Regions from separate parts of the Streptomyces sp. NPDC001508 genome, predicted to be linked through region 3. Evidence: riboswitches for the same ligand, from Rfam matches in the RefSeq annotation. Region 3 holds a riboswitch; each other region holds the start of a gene.
What was found. A riboswitch is a leader RNA that binds a small molecule or an ion and turns the genes downstream of it on or off. The one in region 3 is predicted to bind cobalamin.

Region 1 (3,422 bases), on a different contig from region 3:
TCCTCGGGTCTGAGGGCACCCGCGCTGATCGCGTTCGTGAAGGACACGCTGATCTACATCGTGATCGCGGTGGCGATCATCTACATCCCGGTCAAGCTGGGCGGGTTCGACGGCATCTTCGCCAAGGCCGGCGACGCCTTCGCCCAGACCAATCCGGCGACGGGTGCGCCGCGCGGGGCGCTCGCCCCGCCGGAGGCGGGCCAGTGGACATACGCCACGCTGGCCCTCGGCTCCGCGCTCGCGCTCTTCATGTACCCGCACTCGATCACCGCGACGCTGTCCTCGCGCAGCCGTGAGGTGATCCGCCGCAACACCACGATCCTGCCGCTGTACTCCCTGATGCTCGGCCTGCTCGGCCTGCTGGGTTTCATGGCGATCGCGGCCGGGGTCAAGGTCTCCAACGGCCAGCTGGCCATCCCCCAGCTGTTCGAGGACATGTTCCCCGACTGGTTCGCGGGCGTGGCGTTCGCGGCGATCGGCATCGGCGCCCTGGTGCCCGCGGCCATCATGTCCATCGCGGCCGCGAACCTGTTCACCCGCAACATCTACAAGGACTTCATCAATCCGCACGCGACGGCCCATCAGGAGACCCGGGTCTCCAAGATCGTGTCGCTGCTGGTGAAGGTGGGCGCGCTGGTCTTCGTCCTGACCATGGACAAGACGGTCGCCATCAACTTCCAGCTGCTGGGCGGCATCTGGATCCTGCAGACCTTCCCGGCCCTGGTCGGCGGCCTGTTCACCCGCTGGTTCCACCGCTGGGCGCTGCTCGCGGGCTGGGCGGTCGGCATGGTGTACGGCACGGTCGCCGCCTACGGGGTGGCCTCGCCGACGCAGAAGCACTTCGGCGGCTCGGCCGAGGAGATCCCCGGGATCGGTGAGATCGGCTACATCGGCATGACAGCGTTCGTGCTCAACCTCCTCGTCACCGTCGTCCTGACCTTCGTCCTGAAGGCCGTGAAGGCTCCCGAGGGCGTGGACGAGACAAGCCCGCAGGACTACACGGCCGACGCGGGCGACGCGGGCGTCCAGGTGGAGCTTCCGCCCGCGACGGCGGGCGCAGGGCGCTGAGAGCACGCCCCCACAGCGGGCGCAGGGCGCCCGCGCACGCCCCGCGACGGGCCGCCGAAGCCGAACCCCGGCGACGGCGGCCCGTTGACGTACGACACAACATCTGGGGGTGCCACCACGGCCCGGCACTAGATGTATGCTCATGCTCGCTGTCGCCGCAGGGGAATCCGGTGTGAATCCGGAACTGTCCCGCAACGGTGTACTCATGCGCGTATGCCCGCATACCCGCATGCAGGCTTCAGTCCGAGGACCTGCCGACGGCGCACCCGGCCGTCCGGCCCGGGTGCTCTGACGTCCGGGCCTCGTGGAATGGGCCGGTGGACGCGACGCCGTGCGCGCTCGTGTGCTGCCCCCTGCCCTCCGCAAGGCCCCGTGCCGAGCGAGGGAGAGCCCCACGTGACCATCGCGCCAGCCGACCCGGCTTCAGCCGCCCAGGCGACCGCGGCCCCGGTGGAGACCTACGGTCCCGGTGCCGCGCTGCTGCGGACCCTGACCGAGCTGACCGCCGACCTCCCCGACGCCGACCCCGGCCGGGTCGCCGCCGCTGCGCTGCGCGGCCGGTCCGCGCGGTCCGACGACGCTGCCGCCGCGGAGCTTCGGGAACTGGCCACCGAGGCGGCCGCCGGGCTGATCTCGGAGGATCCCGCCTACTCCCGGCTGGCCGCCCGGCTGCTGGCCCTCTCCATCCGCGCCGAGGCCGCCGCACAAGGCGTCACCTCGTTCACCGGGTCGATCGCCGTGGGGCACCGGGAAGGGCTCATCGCCGACCGCACCGCCGCCTTCGTACGACGGCACGCAGAGCGGCTGGACGCGCTGATCGACACCGCGGCGGACGACCGCTTCGGGTACTTCGGGCTGCGCACGCTGCACAGCCGCTATCTGCTCCGGCACCCCCTGACCCGCCACGTCATCGAGACGCCCCAGCACTTCCTGCTGCGCGTTGCCGCCGGCCTCGCCGACGGGGATGCCGACACCCTCCCCGCGAAGGACTCCGCGCACGCCGTGGACGAGGTCGCCGCGCTCTACCGGCTGATGAGCCGCCTCGACTACCTGCCCTCCTCCCCCACGCTGTTCAACTCCGGTACCCGCCACCCGCAGATGTCGTCCTGCTACCTCCTCGACTCCCCCAAGGACGAGCTGGACTCCCTCTACGACCGCTACCACCAGGTCGCCCGCCTCTCCAAGCACGCAGGCGGCATCGGCATCGCCTACTCCCGCATCCGCTCCCGCGGTTCGCTGATCCGCGGCACCAACGGGCACTCCAACGGCATCGTGCCGTTCCTGAAGACCCTCGACGCCTCCGTGGCCGCCGTGAACCAGGGCGGCCGGCGCAAGGGCGCCGCGGCGGTCTACCTGGAGACCTGGCACTCGGACATCGAAGAGTTCCTGGAGCTGCGCGACAACACCGGTGAGGACGCCCGCCGTACACACAACCTCAACCTCGCCCACTGGATCCCGGACGAGTTCATGCGCCGGGTCGACGCCGACGAGCAGTGGTCGCTGTTCTCCCCGTCGGACGTGCCGGAGCTGGTCGACCTGTGGGGCGCGGAGTTCGACGCCGCCTACCGCGCGGCGGAGGCGGCCGGGCTCGCGAAGAAGACCATCCCGGCCCGTGACCTCTACGGCCGCATGATGCGCACCCTCGCGCAGACCGGCAACGGCTGGATGACCTTCAAGGACGCGGCCAACCGCACCGCCAACCAGACGGCCGAGCCGGGCAGTGTCGTCCACTCCTCCAACCTCTGCACGGAGATCCTGGAGGTCACCGACGACGGCGAGACCGCGGTCTGCAACCTGGGCTCGGTCAACCTCGGCGCGTTCGTGAGCGGCGGGGGCGTCGACTGGGAGCGGCTGGACGAGACGGTCCGCACCGCCGTGACCTTCCTGGACCGGGTCGTCGACATCAACTTCTATCCGACCGAGCAGGCGGGCCGTTCCAACGCCAGGTGGCGGCCGGTGGGCCTCGGCGTGATGGGCCTGCAAGACGTCTTCTTCAAGCTGCGTCTGCCCTTCGACTCCCCCGAGGCGAAGGCCCTGTCCACCCGGATCGCCGAGCGCATCATGCTCGCCGCCTACGAGACGTCCGCCGACCTCGCCGAGCGCCCCCAAGCGCCTACGACAGGCTCCGGTGCAGGGGGGACCCCCATCGGCCCGCTGCCCGCCTGGGAGAAGACCCGTACCGCGCGGGGTGTCCTGCACCCCGACCACTACGGCGTCGAGTTCACCTGGCCCGAGCGCTGGGCGAAGCTGCGGGCGCGGATCGCGACGACCGGCCTGCGCAACAGCCTTCTGCTCGCCATCGCCCCCACCGCGACCATCGCGTCCATCGCCGGTGTCTACGAGTGCATCGAGCC
Region 2 (3,422 bases), on a different contig from region 3:
GAACAGCACACCTCGGGTGGTCTCCGCGTCCGCCGACGTCAGGACGGTGAACGAGGTGAGCGCGGAGAACAGTTGCATGGCCGCCACGCCGGAGAGCACCACCCGGTCGGGGCCGCCGCCCAGGGTGTGGCCGAGTACGAGGACGAGCCCGAAGGACAGCAGGGCGCCGGCGAACGCGCCCGCCGACAGGGACACCGCTCCCCCGCCGACCCCGAGCACGACCACGGCGACCGCGCCGGTGGACGCCCCGGAGGACACCCCGAGCACGAACGGGTCGGCGAGCGGATTGCGCAGCAGGGACTGCATGACCGCTCCGCACACCGCGAGGCCCGCGCCGCAGAGGCCGGCCAGCAGGGTGCGGGGCATGCGCAGGTTCCATACGATGCCGTCCCGCAGCGGCGCCAACGTGCTGTCGCCGAAGCCGAGATGGGCGGCGACGCAGGCCCAGACGTCGGCCGTGGAGATGTCGGCGGGGCCGATGGTCACGGCGAACGCCACCGAAGCGGTCACCGCCAGCAGCCCGCCGGCGGTCAACAGCGAGGCGCGGAGGTTCACTTGGCGAGCCCGAGGTGACGCAGTCCGGCGGCGACCCGTTCGATCCCCTCGACCGTGCGGATGGAGGGGTTCATGGCCTGCCCGCTGAGCAGGATGTACCGCTTCTTCCTGACGGCGGTGAGATTGCGGGTGGCGGGGTCGGTCTCCAGGAAACGGATCTTGGCCTTGGCGGTCTCGGCCGTCTGGGACCTGCGGGTCAGGTCGCCGAGCACGATGACGTCCGGGTCGCGGTCGGCGACGGTCTCCCAGTTGATCTGGGGCCACTCGTCGTGGGTGTCGGCGAACACGTTCCGGGCGCCGACGGCCCGGGTGATGACGCCGGGGGCGCCGCAGCAGCCGGCCAGATAGGGCGACTGGGAGTTGGCGAACCAGTACATGAGGGAGACGCCGGAGGCGTCGAGGCCGTCGGTGGCCGCCCGCACCCGCTCCTTGAGGCGTGCGATCAGCCGGTCTCCGCGTTCGTCGACGCCGAACGCGCGGGCCAGGTCGCGTATCTCGCCGTACACGGTGTCGAGGGTGAGCGGGGCGCTGCGGGAGCCGTCGCCGCCGCTGGCGTTGTCCTTGCCGGCGGCGCAGTCGGACGGGGAGACGTACGTGGGCACGCCCAGCTTCTCGAACTGTTCGCGGGTGGCGACGCCGCCCTGGCCGAGGGTCGAGACGAACGAGGCGGTGACGAAGTCGGGTTCGGCGTCGAGCACCTTCTCGAAGGAGGGGTTGTTCTCGGCGAGCCGGGGCACGGACGCGTTGGCCTTCTCCAGGCCCTTCATCACCGGGTCGGTCCAGGTGGCGGTGCCGGCGAGACGGTTCCCGAGGCCGAGGGAGAGCAGGATCTCGGTGCTGCCCTGGTTGAGGGAGACGGCGTGTTCGGGGGCCGACGTCAGGGTGACCGGATGGCCGCAGTTGTCGATCGTGCGGGGGTAACCGGCGGCGGAGCGGCCGGAGTCCGGGGCGGAGCGGCCGGCGCCGCCGCACGCGGTCAGCAGCAGCGCGGGGGTGAGCAGGAGCAGGGTGGGACGGAACGTGGAACGGAGCACGGGCATGCCTCGGGTGTCGGGGCTCGTACGCGGAGCCTGGCCTACGGACGTCCTCCGCGCGCGGGCGCGGAGGTGCCAGCAGGTCTTCGGACTCGAGTTCGTCCGGACGGGGCGCCTTCCCGGTACGGCCCCGCACCGGCCTCGCGGCCGGTCCGAACCCCTCCCAGTGGCTTGGTGTGCCCTGCCCGTCCCCCTCACCGCTGCGCGTCAGTTCCGGATTCGCACCGGATTCCCTGGCCTCGGATGTGGCACGACTGGCCCGGTCAGGCTACCAAGATCGCCCGCCGGCCCGGACCCGGCCCCGTCTCCCGGACCGGACCCCGTCCCCGGGCCGGGACCATCCCCGGGCCGGGCGCCCGCGTCGGCCACCTCAGCCACCTCAGCCGCCTCGGCCACCCCGGCCATGCCGGCATCGGCGTGCCGGGCCGCCTCCTGACACCGGCACTTCGGCCCGGGTGGGACGTCGCGCCTCACCCCGGTCCGTCGGCGGGTTCCGCGGGCGGGCTCCCGGCGCAGATCCACTCGTGCACGACGGCCGAGGACAGGCCGCCGTCGGCGGCTATGACGTGCTCGGGCACGCCGGTGAGCCAGGCCGCGAGCACGGCCCGGCGCAGGTCGGCGGCGCGGGTGGCGAGGCCGGTCCGGTACGCGTCCGCGGAGCCGACGACGAGCTTGGGGGCGTCCTCCGCGAGGCGCCGGGCGGCGCGGCGGACGGTGCGTCGTGCGCTCTGGGTGTCGAGGTCGTTCATGCCGCCGTCGCCTTCCCTTCCGTGCCGAGCGAGCCATGGTCCGGGTGCCGGTACAGGTCCCGCACTCCGGACTCCGGGAAGAGCCGGACGATGAGCCGTTCCAGGCGGCGGGCGAGGTCACCGCCGCGGCCGACGCGGGCGTGCGCAGTGCGGCGGAGGCGGGCGCGCACAGCGAAGCGGAGGCGGGGGCGCCCGCTGCGGCGGGCGCGGGCGTGCACAGCGCTGGTGTCCTCGCCGTCGCGCCGCACCGGTAGCCCGCGCTGGCTCGGCCTCACGCAGAGGTACGGCCCCGGCCGACCGGCGGCGGCCGAACACCGCCGTGTGGCGGCCGTGTCGAGACCACAAACGCTCCCGGCGCCGAGGAAGCCGATACCGGACACCGCGCAGGAGACGACGCCGACGGCGAGGCGGAGGGCGAAGTCGGAGGTGGTCGGGTTCGCCATGGGTACCTCCCCTTCCCCGTCGCGGCGGGGCAGGTCGAGGGCATGGCAGCCGCCGTGCGGGGCGGGAGGCTACCGGGTGCCCGAGGAGCGGGGGGACATGGGGCTGCGGGGCCTTGCGCGGCCCGGACTACTGCTGCTGCGATCCATGTCGCTCACCTCCTCCTCGGTCGACGGGCACCCGGCCCTCCGGGCTTCCGGCACCTCCAGAGTTGCACAGCGACGCAACTTCTGCCCACCCGCAAGGAGAAGGCCGCCGTCGATTTCCGGCCACGCGGCGCCCCCTCACTAAACTGGCACGCACGCGACAAACTGGCACGCGTCCGAGGGCATCCGGCTCCGTCCCGGCCCGCCGGCGCCGCGTGCCCGTCCTGGAGGACGGCCGCCCCCGCCCGGCCGGATCCTCGCCCATCGGCCCGGCCGGGGTCTTCGTCGACTGATCGGATGCGGGTGCACGAGGTGCCGCCAGAGCCGACCGGTCCCGCACCGTCCGGGGCCGCGCCCATGACCGGACAGACCGCGTGCGGCGCGGGTCCGCGCAGCCCGCTGCGCGCCTTCCTGCGGACCGAGACCGGCAGCGCCGCCGTGCTGCTCGGCGCGGTGATCGCGGCCCTCGTCTGGGCCAATGTCTCCCCGGGCGGCTA
Region 3 (3,422 bases):
TTCCAGCCGCCGTCGTTGTGCTGGTTGGCGCGCAGGCGGGTGATGATCGCGTCGCGCAGCGCCTGGGGGATGCGGGTCTGGCCGGACTGGGTCTTCGCTCCGTTCAGGGCGAGGGCGGCGAAGACGGTGCCGTTGAAGTTGGCGGAGGGGCCGAAGTAGCCGGCCTCGGCGGTCTGCCAGTAGGCGTAGGTGTCGGCGATCAGGTTGCGGGAGGCGGAGACGCGGGCCGGGTCGATGCCGGCGGCGTAGGCGTTGAGCGTGGCGCGCTCGTAGTCGGTCACGACGGGGGAGGAGGAGGGCCAGCCGCTGGTGGAGAGCAGGTTGCGGTAGACGGCTCGGGCGTTCTTGCTGGTGTCGCCGCCCGGTGCGACGTCCACGGCGGCGGTCCCGGCCGCGGCGAAGGCGCTGAACGCCCACTCGTTGGACAGCCCCGATCCGGCGTACGAACCGTCTGCGGCCTGAAGGGACTTGAGGTAGGTGACGCCGTTCGTCTTCGAGGTGGCGATCTGGGCCGGGGTGGAGGTCGCCGCCGCGGGCAGCGTGGTCAGCGCGAAGGCGCCGAGGGCGGCGGCGACGGTGAGGGCGCAACGACGGGACATGGCCTGCTCCTTGGTGAAAAGGACGCCGGCCGAACCCTCCTGCGGTGGGTGGGGCCGCCGTCCGGGACGCGTGGATCGGCTTCCAAAGGTGCTGCGCCGCTTGGGCATTCGGGCTCGGGACGGCCCCCTGCCGTCCCACACCGCTGCGCGTCAGCCCCGGACTCCCACCGGGTTCCCCCACTCGGCAGTGCGGGACGGTACCCCAGGCGCCTGCCCGTCGCCAGCAGGCGTCCGGCCGACTCCAGGTGTGGCCTGTACCCCACCTTGACGGTGTCTGTGAACCATGTTCGAATCCGGCTGATACGCAAGAAGTTCCAGGGGAAGCCGGTCGAATCCCGGCGCTGACCCGCAACCGTAGGCCCGGCGAGTGCCGGGCGAGCCGGAATGCCTGGAGCGTGTTCTTCAGCAACAGACGCCGTCGCGGACTACGGCGTGGTGCGACCAGCCTTCCCCGGCACGGGCCTGCCTCGTGCGGCGGAGGCCCCTCAGCCACGTCTGTGCGCGTCTGCCACACAACGAGGGACCGTGGGTGGGGAACCAGAAGCGAAGAGACGGGCGGGCGGCGAGCAGCCCCAGAGCCCTGACAGCGATGGTGGCGTCGTGGCTGGCGGTGCTGGCCGCCTGCGTGACCTTCCTCACGACGACGCCCGCGAGCGCCGACCCTGTCGGCGACTGCACCGCCACCAAGGGCGCGATCGTCGCCGTCGACTTCGGCCCCTTCGGCGGCACCGTTCAGCGCGGCTGCGACACCACCCCGACCACCGGCTACGACCTGCTCCACGACGCCGGGTTCACCACCACCGGAACCGAGCACGACGGCCCCGGCTTCATCTGCCGCATCGGATACGGCTCCTTCAACTCCGGGACGCAGTACCCGACCGCGGACAAGGAGTCCTGCGTCCTGACCCCGCCCGCCACCGCGTACTGGTCCTACTGGACCGCCTCGCCCGGCCAGGACGACTGGACCTACAGCCAGTACGGCGCCATGGACCGCAAACTGGGGGACGGCGACGTCGACGCCTGGGCCTACGGCGGCACGGACATCGGCGGCAGCACGGGCAAGCCCACCTTCACCCCCGATGACGTCCGCGCGGGCGGGGACAGCACACCCGATCCCGGCGGCACGCCCACCGGGGGACCTGGCCAGATCGACACGAAGGCCGCCGTGGCCTGGCTCAAGGGCCGCCTCACCGACGGCGAGCGCGTCGTCGACGACGGCGCCGACACCCCCGACCACCTGCTGACGACGGAGACGGCCTACGCCCTTGCCGCCGTCGACGGCGACAGCACCGGACTCGACAAGGTCACCGCCTTCCTCGCCGCCCACACCGTCGACTACGCCTACCCGTCCGGCACCGGCCAGGCCCCCGACGCCACCGCAGCCGCCCGGCTCGCCCTCCTCGCCGAGAGCACCGAAGGCGACCCGCGCGCCTTCGGCGGCCACGACCTCGTCGGCGACCTGACCAAGAACGTGTGCGCGGCGGGCCCCGAGTCCGGCGAGCCCATCCCTGGCTGCACTGCCAAGGGCGACTTCCGCAACGCCGGCTACGCCGAGGGACAGGCCCTGTCCGTCCTGGCCCTGCTGCGTGCCGCGGTGACCCCGCCCGCCGAGACGGTCGACCGGCTCACCCAGCTCCAGTGCACCGACGGCGGCATCACCAGCATCCTCATCCGCCCCGGCGAGTATTGCGACGGCGACCCCGCCACCACCGGCCTGGTCGCCCTCGTCCTGCACCGGGCGGGCGGCCACGACGACACCGTCGCCAAGGCCCGCACCTACCTCACCACAGTGCAGCGCACGGACGGCTCCTTCCCCGGCTACACGGGCGCCACCACCGGCAGCGTGTACGCGACCGCCTACGCCGCCCAGGCACTGCACGCGCTCGGCAACACCGCCCGCGCGGAGGCGGCCGTCGGCTGGCTGTCCCGGCAGCAACTGACCGGCGGAGGCTTCGGGTTCGAAGAGGGCGCCACCGACCCGGCCCTCTACCCGACCCCGCCCGCCGTCCTCGCAGGCACCGGCACGAGCCTGGCCACCCTCACGACGAAGAAGACCGAACCCACCGATCCGCCGACGACCCCCACCTCCCCGCCGGCCACGCCCGCGCCGGGCATTGGCCCCGACCTGAAGAAGGGGGTTGCCTACCTCACCAGCGCGACCAACCTCAAGCAGGGCCTGTACTACACCTCCGGACCCGCCACCTCGCGGGCGGACTTCGGCCTCACCATCGACGGCGCCTACGCCCTGGCCGCCACCGGCCTGAACAACGCCAAGCTGCGCGGCATCGTCGACTTCCTCGACCAGAAGGGGAAGGACGGCGAGGGCCGCACCGTCAACGACTGGACGGGCGTCGGCACCGCCTACGCCGCCGGCGGTTCCCTCGGCAAGACCGCCCTGCTCGCCGAAGCCGTCGGCCGAAACCCGCGCGACTTCGCCGGGCGCGACCTGATCGCCGCGCTCGATGAGTCCGTATGCGCCAAGCCGAGCACCGCTCCGGACCGCTCCTGCGCGGCCAAGGGTGCCTACCGCTACGCGCCGTCGGTGTTCGCCCAGTCCCTCGCCGTCATGGCGCAGTTGAGGGCGGGGGAGAAGCCCGAGGAGGCGATCGCCTACCTGGAGAGCCTCCAGCAGGACACCGGTGCCTGGCCGAGCCTGATCCCCGCCACCGACGACTCCGACGTCGACTCCACCGCGATCGCCGCCATGGCCCTGGACCTGGCCGGCGGGCAGAAGGCGGAGGCCGCTGTCGACAGGGCCCTGGCGTGGATCGCGTCGAAGCAGCTGTCCGACGGCGGCTTTCCCGGGGCGGCCGGCAACTCCGT
Region 4 (3,422 bases), on a different contig from region 3:
ACGGCAGGACGCCGTAGGCGCGCCGCCCCGTCAGGGCGTGCAGCATGTCCAGGCCCGGCTCCAACAGGCCCACGTCCCCGCGGAACTTGTTGACGAGGAACCCGGCGACCAGCTCCTGGTCCTCGCGTGACAGCAGCGCCACGGTCCCGAAGAACGACGCGAAGACGCCCCCGCGGTCGATGTCACCGACCACCAGCACGGGCAGCCGCGCGCCCCGCGCGATGCCCATGTTCACGATGTCGGTGCGCCGCAGGTTGATCTCCGCCGGGCTGCCCGCGCCCTCGCAGATCACGGCGTCGTACGTGGAGCGCAGCGTGGCGAGACAGTCGAGGACGGTGCCCAGCAGCCGCTGCTGCCGCCCGCCGTGGTAGCCGCGCGCGCTCAGTTCGCCCACGGCCCTGCCCAGCAGCACGACCTGACTGCTCTGTTCCCCGCCGGGCTTGAGCAGCACCGGGTTCATCAGCGCGGTCGGCTCGATCCGGCACGCCTGGGCCTGCATGGCCTGGGCCCGCCCGATCTCGGCGCCCTCCCGGGTGACGAACGAGTTCAGCGACATGTTCTGCGCCTTGAACGGCGCGACCTTGACCCCCTGCCGCACCAGCCACCGGCAGATTCCCGCGGTGACCACGCTCTTGCCGGCGTCGGAGGTGGTGCCGGCGACGAGGAGACCCCCACCGGTCATGACCCGTGTCCCTTCGCGGTGAGGCGCGCGGCGGCCACCACGCCGAGGGCGAGCAGGCCGACCCGGCGGGAGAGCCGTACGGCACGTTCGATGTCCGCGACGGCGACGGCACGGCCGCCGCCGTTGAGCACGGCCCGGTGCTCGACGCGCCCCCCGTACGAGAGGGTCCCGCCGAGCCGCACCCCCAGCGCCCCCGCGAAAGACGCTTCCACGGGACCGGCGTTGGGGCTCGGATGCCGGCGGGCGTCGGCCCGCCACGCCCGTACGGCGCCCCGCGCATCGGGCCCGCAGACGGCGGCGAGCACGGCGGTGAGCCGGGCCCCCGGCCAGCCGGCGACGTCGTCGAGCCGCGCCGCGGCCCAGCCGAACCGGCGGTGGCGCGGCGAGCGGTGCCCGACCATCGCGTCGAGGGTGTTCACGGCCCGGAACCCGACGAGCCCGGGCACCCCGGCCAACGCCCCCCACACCAGGGCCCCGACGACCGCGTCGGAGGTGTTCTCGGCCACGGACTCCACGACCGCACGGGCGATCCCGTCGGCGTCCAGGGCCTGCGGGTCCCGCCCGCACAGATGCGGCAGCCGTGCCCGGGCCGCCGCGACGTCCCCCGTGCCGAGGGCCCGCCCGATCGCCCGGGCCTCCCGGGCGAGCGAAGTGGCGCCCACCACCGCCCAGGTGGCGGCCCCGGTGAGCGCTACGGAGGCGGCGGGGGAGGGGCGTACGGTCCGCTGGGCCACGGCCGCGAGGGCCGCGGCGCCGCCGACGCACACGGCGGTGTGCACGGCTCCCCACCCGCGGTGGTCCCGCCACAGCGCCCGCTCCGCCGCGCCGGCCGCACGCCCGAACACGGCGACCGGATGCCCGCGGCGCGGATCGCCGACGAGCAGGTCACCGAGGAGGCCGAGGGCGGCGCCGTACGCGAAGACGCGCTCGGCACGCACCGGCTCAGCCGGCCGTGGGGTCGGGAAGCGACCTGGTGCTGTACCTCAATGCGCAGCCGAGCATGGCGATATGTCCTCACTCAGGGTGTCCACGCCCTGGTTCGACGAGACCGGCGGTGAGAGTTCCTGGCTCCCGGGAAGTTCTTTCCCGGTGACAGTGGCGGGACCGCGCCGGATTCGCACCGGCTTCCTCTCGTGCCGCCGTACATGGCTCCGGCAGTCCACCACGGCCCTGGAAGGGCCGTCAACTTGCCGTTGACCTGCGAGGGGAGAGTGTGCCGAGGCTCATACCGGCACCGTGGCACGCACGGTGCGGCACACGGAAGGCTCCCGCCCGGACCGGTCCGGACGGAAGCCTTCGTCGACCTCGGCGGGCGGCGGCCCCATGCCTAGGAGACTGCTGAAGATCTTGCTTTGACCGCCCGGCTTACCCCTGATTGCCGGTAAATGTCAATCGACCCAAAGCGGAGCAAGCCGGGCGCGATTTCAAGATTTGCAGGATGCTCCTAGGCGGTGATCAGGTGGATCCCGTAGGCCACCGCGGCGGCGCACGCCGCGAAGCAGGTGTACGCGGCGGTCAGCGCGAGGCCGGCGGATCCGCCCCGGGCGGCGGCCCGTTCGCGGCGCGACAGGCCGGCCACGCCGAGGGTGAAGACGGCCACCAGCGCCACGGTGACCGCGAGACTGACGCCGAAGACGGAGCCGAGGGCCGCCCAGTCGATCTTCATGCAGATGCTTCCTTGGGTACCGGAGGGAGGGGGTGGGGGAGGGGGCCGTACGGTCAGACGGCGGCGGCCGGCGGTACGGCCTGGTCGGCGACGGCCGGGCCCGCGGACACCGGCGGAGACGGGATCGTGGCCGTCAGATTCTCGGCCGGGGTACCCACCGCCGGAGGTGCCACGGCGGCGATCGCGGCGGTCACCACACCGGCCGGCTCGCCGGTGTCATTGACGTTGCTGTGGTCGACGACCTCGCGCCGGGACACCTTCCAGATCGCGGCGGCGGCTGCGACCAGGAAGACGGCCACACACCCGGTGCCCCAGTCGCCGAGATCCGTGACGGTCTCCGCGAGCGCGCCGACCAGCGCGGCGGCCGGCAGCGTCAGCGCCCAGGCGACGACCATCCGGGTCGCCGTGGACCAGCGGACCACGCCGCCCTTGCGGCCCAGACCCGCGCCCATCACGGAACCGGAGACGACATGCGTGGTGGAGAGGGAGAAGCCGAGGTGCGAGGAGGCCAGGATGGCGGTCGCCGCACTGGTCTGGGCGGCGAAGCCCTGCTGCGGCCGAAGGTCGGTCAGGCCCTTGCCCATCGTGCGGATGATGCGCCAGCCGCCGAGGTAGGTGCCGAGGGCGATGGCGAGGCCGGCGGAGAGTATGACCCAGGTGGGAGGGTTGGAGCCGGGGGCGAGGGCGCCGCCGGCGATCAGTGCCAGGGTGATGATGCCCATCGTCTTCTGGGCGTCGTTCGTGCCGTGGGCCAGGGAGACCAGGCCCGCGGAGGCGATCTGGCCGGCCCGGTAGCCCTTCTCGGCGGCCCTGCCGTCCGCCTTCGCGCCGAGCCGGTACGACAGGCGGGTGGCGAGCAGCGCCGCCACGCCCGCGACGACCGGCGCGGCGAGCGCCGGGATGAGGACCTTGGTGACGAGCGCGTCGCCGTGCACGGCGCCCGCGCCGGCGGAGGCCACGGTGGCGCCGATCAGGCCGCCCATCAGGGCGTGCGAGGAACTGGAGGGCAGGCCCACCAGCCAGGTCAGCAGGTTCCAGAGGATCGCGCCCACCAGGGCGGCGAAGATGACCTCG

Region 1: it holds a riboswitch for cobalamin, as region 3 does, so the genes downstream of both, ABT245_RS06710 (ribonucleoside-diphosphate reductase subunit alpha) here and ABT245_RS19995 (prenyltransferase/squalene oxidase repeat-containing protein) in region 3, are expected to answer to the same signal.
Region 2: it holds a riboswitch for cobalamin, as region 3 does, so the genes downstream of both, ABT245_RS17885 (ABC transporter substrate-binding protein) here and ABT245_RS19995 (prenyltransferase/squalene oxidase repeat-containing protein) in region 3, are expected to answer to the same signal.
Region 4: it holds a riboswitch for cobalamin, as region 3 does, so the genes downstream of both, ABT245_RS23815 (cobalamin biosynthesis protein) here and ABT245_RS19995 (prenyltransferase/squalene oxidase repeat-containing protein) in region 3, are expected to answer to the same signal.

Annotation. Positions count from the first base shown of each region.
Region 1 covers NZ_JBEPAP010000004.1:245,134-248,555, reverse strand. Annotated here, with positions in the region: gene mctP (monocarboxylate uptake permease MctP) at 1-1,068, shown strand, start outside; cobalamin riboswitch at 1,170-1,341, shown strand; gene ABT245_RS06710 (ribonucleoside-diphosphate reductase subunit alpha) at 1,465-3,422, shown strand, end outside.
Region 2 covers NZ_JBEPAP010000017.1:94,785-98,206, forward strand. Annotated here, with positions in the region: gene ABT245_RS17880 (FecCD family ABC transporter permease) at 1-555, opposite strand, end outside; gene ABT245_RS17885 (ABC transporter substrate-binding protein) at 552-1,595, opposite strand; cobalamin riboswitch at 1,650-1,863, opposite strand; gene ABT245_RS17890 (hypothetical protein) at 2,060-2,338, opposite strand; gene ABT245_RS17895 (hypothetical protein) at 2,335-2,781, opposite strand; gene nhaA (Na+/H+ antiporter NhaA) at 3,283-3,422, shown strand, end outside.
Region 3 covers NZ_JBEPAP010000020.1:103,695-107,116, forward strand. Annotated here, with positions in the region: gene ABT245_RS19990 (prenyltransferase/squalene oxidase repeat-containing protein) at 1-599, opposite strand, end outside; cobalamin riboswitch at 872-1,006, shown strand; gene ABT245_RS19995 (prenyltransferase/squalene oxidase repeat-containing protein) at 1,189-3,422, shown strand, end outside.
Region 4 covers NZ_JBEPAP010000027.1:57,877-61,298, reverse strand. Annotated here, with positions in the region: gene ABT245_RS23820 (cobyric acid synthase) at 1-682, opposite strand, end outside; gene ABT245_RS23815 (cobalamin biosynthesis protein) at 679-1,620, opposite strand; cobalamin riboswitch at 1,722-1,861, opposite strand; gene ABT245_RS23810 (hypothetical protein) at 2,127-2,348, opposite strand; gene ABT245_RS23805 (inorganic phosphate transporter) at 2,402-3,422, opposite strand, start outside.